Regions from separate parts of the Ligilactobacillus sp. LYQ135 genome, predicted to be linked through region 2. Evidence: predicted binding sites of a transcription regulator. Region 2 holds the regulator's gene; each other region holds the start of a gene.

Region 1 (3,292 bases), on a different contig from region 2:
TTGTATTTTCCTTTGTAACAGTTACCTTAGCAGCTGAACCTAATTGATCAATAGTTGTATCTTTCAACTGTAAGCCAAGGTCATCTGTAATTACAGTTGCACCAGTTAAGATTGCGATATCTTGCAACATTTCTTTACGACGATCACCAAAGCCAGGAGCCTTAACAGCAACTACGTTAAATGTTCCCCGGATCTTGTTTAATACCAATGTTGGTAATGCCTCACCATCAATATCGTCAGCAATGATCAATAATGGACGACCTTGTTGAACGATTGATTGCAATAATGGTAATACTTCTTGAATGTTTGAGATCTTCTTGTCTGTAATCAAGATGTATGGATTATCTAAGTCAGCTTCCATTTTATCTTCATCAGTTACCATGTATTGTGATAAGTAACCACGATCAAATTGCATACCTTCTACAACATCTAATGAAGTATCAATTCCTTTTGATTCTTCAACTGTGATTACACCATCGTTACCAACTTTTTCCATCGCATCAGCAATAAATTTACCAACTTCTTCATTGGCTGCTGAAATCGCTGCAATTTGTTGGATATCACTCTTTGATTCAACCTTGTGTGACATCTTGTGTAAAGCTTTAACAGCTGTCTTTGTAGCTTCTTCAATTCCTTTACGAATGCCTACAGGGTTAGCACCTGCAGTTACATTTTTCATACCTTCATTTACAATTGCTTGAGTTAATACTGTCGCTGTAGTTGTTCCATCACCAGCAATATCATTTGTTTTTGAAGCAACTTCTGCAACTAATTTAGCACCCATATTTTCAAAATGATCTTCCAATTCAATTGCCTTTGCAATTGTTACCCCATCATTTGTGATCGTAGGAGCACCAAATGATTGTTCTAACACAACATTACGACCCTTAGGACCGATTGTTGATTTTACTGTATTAGCTAATTTATCTACACCTGCAAGCATTTTCGCACGTGCATCTTCTGAAAACTTGATTTCTTTTGCCATAAAATATCACCTCAAAAAAGTTATTTTTTTATTATTCTACAATTGCCATGATGTCACTACCACGTACAATTAAATAATCTTCCCCATCATATTTAACTTCTGTACCAGCATATTTATCGAATAAGACTTTATCGTCAACTTTTACACTAGGAACAGCCTTTGTACCATTATCCAATGTTTTACCATCGCCAACAGCAACAACTACACCTGTTTGAGGCTTTTCTTTAGCATTACTTGCTAAAACAATCCCTCCGACTGTTTCTTCTTTTTCTTTTTCAACTTTTAAGACTACACGGTCTCCTAATGGTTTAAGCACAATAAATCCCTCCATTTTTAGCACTCGATTAATTTAAGTGCTAATTGATTACAATTATTACTATACTCACCTTGTCCAAAAAATGCAAGCATTTTTTATCACTCTAACTTCTCGAGTGCTAATCAAATTTCGAAAATTACTAAAAACATGCTACAATATTGATAAATTAGTGTATGAAAGAGGCTGTTAGAATGGCAATTGAGAAAAATTCACTCTCAATTTTAATTGGATACCTAGCGTATTTACTTGTTCAAATAATTACCCAGAAACTTTTCTGGTCATCCAAATTTCTCTATTTAATTTTAACCATCATTGGCTTACTTGGAGCCGGGTTACTTTTATGGGTAAATCAAAAATTTAGTTATACTAATATAATTGAACAACCTAAATCAAAGCAAAATTTCAAAAAAATTCTTCTTTGGGGATTAGGCGGAATTGGATTAGTTTTTATTGGTCAAATTCTTTGCATGCTCATTACTCACTTAGTATTTAAGCAAAACATGATCTCACAAAATACTACCCAATTAATTACTATTTTTAAAAATTCACCGATTTATCTCCTAAATATCGTGGTGGCAGCACCAATTATTGAAGAATTAATTTTTAGAAAAGTTTTTTTTGGCAATCTAACCTACTATTTCAAGCCAATCATTGCTGCGATCTTTTCAAGTATTTTATTTGCCCTTGCACATCATGATGGTCATTTTTTAATTTATTTTGTAATGGGATGTATTTTAGAATGGATCTATGCAAAAGCACACGATTTAAAAGCACCTATGATTGCACATGGTGGAATGAACTTGATTATTTTACTTTTCTTTGGTTTAAGATAATTTACATGAAAGGAGCATAATTATGTTGTTATTACAAGCCCAAAATGTTAGTCGTCATTTTGGCGCCGATGTTTTATTCGAAAATGTTAACCTTGATATTCAAGACCATTCACGAATTGCCTTAGTCGGACGGAATGGAGCTGGCAAATCAACCTTAATCAAAATGATTATGGGCGATCAAGAACCAAGTGAAGGCCAAATTATTAAGAAAAAAGGACTATCGATTGGTTACCTTGCTCAAAATACTGGTTTAGAGTCTCAAAACTCAATTTATAATGAAATGGAAAGTGTTTTTCAACCATTAATTCAAATGGAAAACCAAATTCATAAACTCGAAAATCAGATTTCTGCAACTAATATTGATCACTCTACTAATAATTACCAACAATTATTAAAACAATATGATCAGTTAATGCATGATTTTCAAGAAAAAAATGGTTATGGATATCAAAATGAAATTAAAGCTGTTTTGCGTGGATTAGGATTTGAAGAAACTGACTTTAAGCGCTCAATTGCTTCACTTTCAGGTGGGCAAAAAACACGGTTAGCACTTGCTAAACTATTACTTGAAAAACGGGATTTATTGATTTTAGACGAACCGACTAATCACTTAGATATTGACACTTTAACATGGCTTGAAAGTTATATTCAAAATTATACTGGAGCTTTACTGGTTGTTTCTCATGATCGGTATTTCCTTGATCGTGTTGTCAATGAAGTTGTTGAAATTAGTCACCAACATTCAAGTCACTATACTGGAAATTACACTGATTATATTAAAGAAAAGGAGGTCCGCTTAAAATCACAGTGGAAATCCTACCAAAAACAACAAGCTGAAATCGCCCACTTAGAAGAATTTGTTAACAAAAATTTAGTCCGTGCTTCTACTACTAAACGAGCTCAAAGTAAACGTAAACAACTTGAAAAAATGAAACGATTAAGTCGCCCAGAAGAAGATGAGAAAGGTCCTCGTTTTCAATTTACAAGTCAACAAGAAAGTGGGGATGTCGTTTTAAAAGTTGAAGATGCAGCAATTGGATATGATCACCAAGTCCTTGCAGAACCAATTAATTTTGAACTTCGTAAACATAAAGTTTTAGCAATTGTAGGCCCTAATGGAGTTGGAAAATCTACCCTTTTAAAGAGTATCTTAGGTAA
Region 2 (3,292 bases):
AGCAATAAATGGTAATGAAATTTGAGCAGATGTAACTCCTGATAAATCCTTCTTAGCTTTTTCAGCAGCATCTTTCAAACGTTGCATTGCCATTTTATCTTGTGATAAGTCAATTCCATTGTCCTTCTTAAAGTTTTCAATTAACCAATTCATAATGGCTTTATCAAAGTCATCCCCACCAAGATGAGTATCACCATTTGTTGAAAGTACTTGAAAAACACCGTCACCTAATTCAAGGATTGAAACATCAAATGTTCCACCACCAAGGTCATAAACTAAAATCTTTTCATCTTTATCAGTCTTATCTAAACCATAAGCTAAGGCTGCAGCAGTTGGTTCGTTAACGATTCGTTCAACTTTTAAGCCAGCAATCTTACCAGCATCTTTTGTTGCTTGCCGTTGAGCATCGTTAAAGTAAGCTGGAACAGTAATAACTGCTTGGGTAACCTTTTCACCGAGATATGCTTCAGCATAATCTTTAATGTATTGTAAAATCATTGCTGAAATTTCTTGTGGTGTATATTCTTTTCCTTCAACAGTTACTTTATAGTCAGCTTCACCCATGTGACGCTTAATTGATGAAATTGTATCAGGGTTTGTAATTGCTTGTCGCTTAGCAACTTCACCAACTTGAGTTTCACCATCTTTAAATGAAACTACAGAAGGAGTTGTCCGGTTTCCTTCTGGATTTGTAATAATTTTTGCTTCTTTACCTTCGAGAACAGCAACAGCTGAGTTTGTTGTTCCTAAATCAATCCCAATAATTTTTGACATATCAAAATACCTCTTTCTTAATTATTGTGCAACAACAACCATTGCAGGTCGTAAAACGCGATCTTTTAACATATAGCCATCTTGATAAACTTCAACGACTGTATCTTTAGTTTGTCCATCTTCAACTGGTACAGTCTTAACAGCTTGATGTTTAGTTGGATCAAATGGTTGATTTAATGCTTCGATCTTTGTAATTTCATTATCCTTCAAAGCTTTTTCCATATCACGTGCAACCATTTCAATTCCACGTTTTAATTGTTCTGAAGCATCTTTTTCAACTTCAGCTTGTAATGCACGATTTAAATTGTCCATTACAGGCAAAATTTCCGTTGCAAGTTTTTGACCTTCATATTTTAAAAGTTGAGCTTGTTCATTTTTAAAACGTTTAGTCATATTTTGCATTTCTGCTTCTGCACGTAAATATTTGTCTTCAATTTCGTCATATTTCTTTTGCAAATCTGCTAATTGCTTTTCAATATCTGATTGGTTATCAGTTTGCTCATTTGACTGTTCATTTAAATCAGCTTGCGCTTTTTTAGATGTATGTTTTGCTTCTTGAGCATCAACATTTAAATCTTCCGCAGCCTTTTTATTTAAATGTTTTTCTTCTTTAGCCAAATCAACACCCCTTTTCCTATTTATGATAATAATTAGTTAACCTTTTCGACAATTCATCACGGAATGTGTCCATCATGCCAATCATTTTAGAATATGGCATATTGGTTGGCCCAAGAATTGCAATTAAGCCATGTCCATGATTACCATCATCATAAGTTGCAGAAACTAAACTATAATCAAGTGCATTACCTTGGCTACTATCTTTAATAGTAACTGCAACGTCTTGATCTGATTTTTGAATCAATTCATCTAAGTTAATTGAATGATCAACTAGTGAATATAGTGATTTAACTTGCTCAAGATTATCATCACTAGCAAAATTTAATAAGTTTCGCTTACCACTTACATATACATGTTCATGCAATGCCTTGTCTAAAATATCACCTACAGTTTTCATAAATCCAGATGATTGATGTAAATGATTCAAAATAGATGGTAAAATTTCTACCAGCTTATCATTTACTTGATTTAACTGCAATCCCACAATTTCATCATTGATGATTCGAATAACTGATTCTAAATCATCCCCATGAATATCAGCAGGAATAGTAAATTTTTGACTTTGAACGGAACCATCACTTGTAACCAACAAAATCATTATTTGACGGTTACGTAATGGAACTGCGCGAAAGCCTTCAATCACAACATCACTTGATTCAGGTTTTAATGAAATTGCAACGTAATTAGTCATTTGTGATAATAAGCGTGCTGATAAAGCTACAATATCGTCAACTTTTGAAAACTCATTACTTAATTCATGCCGAATATTTTTGATCATTTGTTGATCAACTTTGACTGGTTTTAATAAGTTATCAACATAGTACCGATATCCGCGCAATGAAGGAACTCTTCCAGAACTGGAATGTTGCTTCATAATATAACCTGCATGCTCTAATGCTGCCATTTCATTTCGAATAGTTGCTGAACTTACATGAATTGGTAATTGTTCTTGCAACTTCTTAGACCCCACCGGCTGACCGATATTAGTATAATCTTGGATAATTGCTTCCAAAATTGCTAATTGTCTATCTGTTAACATTTACAATCACCTCTTTAGCACTTAACACCCTCAAGTGCTAAGTCAATTATATATTACATAATATTTTGCCTTACGTCAAGGGTTTTACACACTTTTTTAGCAGAATAATTATTCGAGTGCTAATTTGTTTTTAAACTTCACTGCTATCCTTTTGCTCAAAATAATTAAGAGTAGCTTTTTTATCTTGTTTTAGCTGTTCAACTAACTGATCTGCTCCTCTAAATTTAACTGGTGCTCTTAAATAATGGAACCATTTGATTTTAACCGTTTGACCATAAACCATTTGATTAAAGTTAAACAAATTAATTTCAACGGTTAAAGGATTGGCACCAAATGTTTCATTATGACTAATCGAAGCCATTCCTAAATACCATTGATCTTCAACTTTAACTTTAACAGCATAAATCCCAATTCCAGGGATCAATTGTTCAGAGGCACTTTCAATATTAAGAGTTGGAAACCCTAATATTCTTCCACGAGCATGTCCATGAACTACCTTTCCAGTAAATTCAAATGGATATCCTAATAAATAATTGGCTAAATCTATATTGCCTTCTTGTAATAATTTTTTAATCTTAGTTGTCCCAATTTTTTCTTCATGATGACTTTGTTGAGGTACAGAAATTACTTTAAATCTGCCATTAGCAAATTGAGGTAAAGTTTGCATATTTGCAATTGTTTTTTTGCCATAAGTATAGTCAAATCCAGCAACAACAATTTTGGCATGTAAACCAACCATAAATTTATCGACAAATTCTTGAGGACTCTGTAAAGCCAACTTTTGATCAAAACAAGCAACATAGGCAAGATCAACACCTAAACTTTTAAAGAGTTCAAGTCGTTGTTCTATGGTAGTAACAT
Region 3 (3,292 bases), on a different contig from region 2:
AATTCCAACAATAATTCCCATAGCAGCATTAACAATTGTAATTAATGAACTAAATGCAGGTCGTAAGTTTTTAGGCACTAATGCCATTTGCAATGACTGTTGAATTGGCATTGAAGCATTTGCTAGTCCTGAACGTAAGAACAAAATAATTCCAATTGCAAGTGCTACTCCTGAACCAAACATATTTCCCCGTGCCATTAAAAACATTAATGGAACACATGATAATGTCATTACTGAAATAGATACAATTGAACCCAGTTTTCTTTCAAGCCATGGGGCAAAAGTATATCCAATTAACATCGCAAATGTTTGTAATGTAATAATCGTTGAAACTGTTCCCCGTTGAATATGTAAATAATTATTCAAGTAAATTGAAAAGTATGGTGTAATCAAATAAGCACCAAACCGAATTAATGCAAGAAAAACTACAAATAATACAATGTCTTTTTTAGCAAGTAACTTAAAGTTAACTGCTTTTTTAGCTTGTCTTTCTTCTAATTCTGCTTCCGTTTCAATATAATCACTTGGACGTTCTTTTAAAAACAATGAACATACAAACGCAAGTGCAGTAAAAGCAACGGCAATGTAAATTACTAACTTATATGATGTAATGTAGGCACTTAAAGTGTCACCTGTCATTTTCGCTTGATCTCCTGATAAAACAGAAGCTTTACTATAACTAACATGCATTAAATTACTGAAAACCCAAACAACCACTTTACCCCCAAAGAAGGTTACAATTGCTTGCGTTACTAAGTTAGTAACCATTACTGCTGACATCATAAACGTTCTAATTTTACGTGGAACATAAACAGAATACATCAACGGATACATAAAATCATAAATCCCTATTCCAGCCATTAAAATCGCATATGAAATCGCAATTAATTCTGTGTTGTTGCTATAAATCATGGCAAAAAGCGTTGCAATTGTTAAAATTGGTGCAACAATTAAAACTTTTTTATAACCTGTTTTATGAATATAAATCAACATAATTGCCATTAATACTGAACCAATCGCAGTATAAATATTTAATCTTGTAACAACATTTGGTGCAACCAAATCTAAATATGATGTCAAAGTATCATTAGTAATCCCCGTTACAGCCCCTAAAAGGCCATAAATTATAATATATACAAAACAATTTCGCTTATATCTTTTCTCCCAGTGTAACGATGGATCGTTCAAAGCAGGCATACCAGACATAGCAACATCTCCTTAATTTTTATTTAACTAAAACGTTAAAATTATTATACCACCCTTTTTAATTAATTTCTAATATTTTTTAAATGAATTTGTAATTTTATTATCACATTATTAATCAACACCTCACAATCATAAAGATTAACAACAACCGTATCTTCATTTGACCTTTTTTGACCAACGCGTTAGAATATAATCAACTTAAGTTATGTGATAAACTTAATTCAGTAATTTTAATATTAAGGAGGACGAATTCAATGAATTTAGTTCCAACAGTTATTGAACAATCTGCACAAGGCGAGCGTGCATATGACATTTACTCACGTTTATTAAAAGATCGCATTATTATGGTATCAGGTGAAATTAATGATGATATGGCAAATGCCATTATCGCTCAATTACTTTTCCTTGATGCTCAAGATTCAGAAAAAGATATTTACATGTACATTAACTCTCCTGGTGGCTCAGTTTCTGCTGGGTTAGCTATTTATGACACTATGAACTTTGTTAATGCTGACGTGCAAACAATTGTTATGGGAATGGCTGCATCAATGGCTTCAATTTTGGCAACTGCCGGTACAAAAGGTAAACGTTTTGCATTACCTCACTCTGAAATTATGATTCACCAACCTCTTGGTGGTGCTCAAGGTCAATCAACTGAAATTCAAATTGCTGCTGAACACATCTTAAAGACACGTGAATTGATTAATGAAATTTTAGCTGATCACACTGGTCAGTCAATTGAAAAAATTAACCAAGACACTGATCGTGATAACTTTATGACTGCTCAACAAGCACTTGATTATGGTTTAATTGACAAGATCATGGTTAATAAGAAAAAAGAAAAATAAAATTTATTAAATAAATAGGGCTGTGACTAATGTCACAGCCCTATTTATATTATTTAGCAGTTAGCTTTTCTGCCATTTCGTTAATCTTTCTTAATCGGTGATTGATTCCTGATTTAGAAATTGGTCCACCTGGAACTAACTCACCTAATTCTTTTAAACTTAACTCTGGATGAGCAACTCGAACCCGCGCAACTTCCTGTAATTTTTCAGGTAGTTTATCTAATCCAATTTGTTCATCTAGAAATTTAATATTTTCAATTTGCTTATTAGCAGCATCAGCAACTTTATTCAAATTTGCTGTTTCGCAATTTACAATTCGATTTACAGAATTGCGCATATCTCTAACAATCCGGATATCTTCGAATTTTAGCATGGAATTAGTTGCTCCAATTAATGAAAGAAAATCAGCAATTTTTTCTGCTTCTTTTAGATACGTAATGTACCCACTTCTACGTTCAGTTTTCCTTGCATTCAAGCGATAGCGATTCATCATTTCACAAATTGTATCATTGTGTTCTTCATATAAAGAATAAATTTCTAAATGATAACGTCCCGTTTCAGGATTGTTAACTGATCCAGTCGCTAAAAATGCTCCACGTAAATATGAACGTACTTTTAAATCATTATCTAAAAATTGCAACGGAACAGTCTGTTCAATTTGAAGTCCATTTAAAATATCTAAGTCATTTAAAACATGTTCGCTATCGTGTCGCAATTTTACAATGTACAAATTATTTTTCTTTAACTTCATCTTCCGGCGTACAATCAATTCACTTTCCACGTGATAAAATTGCTTAAGCAACTTATAAATTCGCCGTGCAGTTGCCGGATTTTCCGTTTGAACCGAGAGCACAAAATGATGATTTTCAATACTCAATGAGCCATTCATGCGAATGAGTGCCATTAACTCCGCTTTACCATTCCCTTCTTCATGAACTTCTAGCATTGTTAATTCTTTTTTTACATCACTTGCATAGGACAACTCAACTCATCCTTTCTTTAGTTAATCCATGATTGAGGTCGTCCTAATAATTGCATTAATTCTAAAACAACTTGATTACCATCATGAAATACACCGTGATTTTTTAATTCTAAAAAGTTATCTGAAATTACCCGGCATCCTTCTTCACGTAATCCCTTAAAATCATGCTTAACTTGTTCTAGGTATTCATCATACTTTTGACGATCCATATAATCATCTGGTACCGATTCAGTATTAACAAGTACAGTATTAATGA

What was found. Region 2 encodes HrcA, which represses chaperone genes, less so after heat shock. Its sites were predicted from a motif close to TTAGCACTCNNNNNNNNNGAGTGCTAA; they were not measured.
Region 1: a site for HrcA is predicted at 1,319-1,345, ahead of groES (co-chaperone GroES). Genes of this name have one in related genera too.
Region 3: a site for HrcA is predicted at 1,253-1,279, ahead of clpP (ATP-dependent Clp endopeptidase proteolytic subunit ClpP). Genes of this name have one in related genera too.

Annotation. Positions count from the first base shown of each region.
Region 1 covers NZ_JBSJYT010000008.1:48,855-52,146, reverse strand. The annotation lists gene groL (chaperonin GroEL) at 1-985, opposite strand, end outside; gene groES (co-chaperone GroES) at 1,017-1,301, opposite strand; gene ACWCL1_RS07130 (CPBP family intramembrane glutamic endopeptidase) at 1,493-2,134, shown strand; gene ACWCL1_RS07125 (ABC-F family ATP-binding cassette domain-containing protein) at 2,157-3,292, shown strand, end outside.
Region 2 covers NZ_JBSJYT010000003.1:136,610-139,901, reverse strand. The annotation lists gene dnaK (molecular chaperone DnaK) at 1-774, opposite strand, end outside; gene grpE (nucleotide exchange factor GrpE) at 796-1,392, opposite strand; gene hrcA (heat-inducible transcriptional repressor HrcA) at 1,409-2,431, opposite strand; gene ribF (riboflavin biosynthesis protein RibF) at 2,562-3,292, opposite strand, start outside.
Region 3 covers NZ_JBSJYT010000008.1:74,427-77,718, reverse strand. The annotation lists gene ACWCL1_RS07250 (MFS transporter) at 1-1,206, opposite strand, end outside; gene clpP (ATP-dependent Clp endopeptidase proteolytic subunit ClpP) at 1,461-2,054, shown strand; gene whiA (DNA-binding protein WhiA) at 2,104-3,036, opposite strand; gene ACWCL1_RS07235 (gluconeogenesis factor YvcK family protein) at 3,054-3,292, opposite strand, start outside.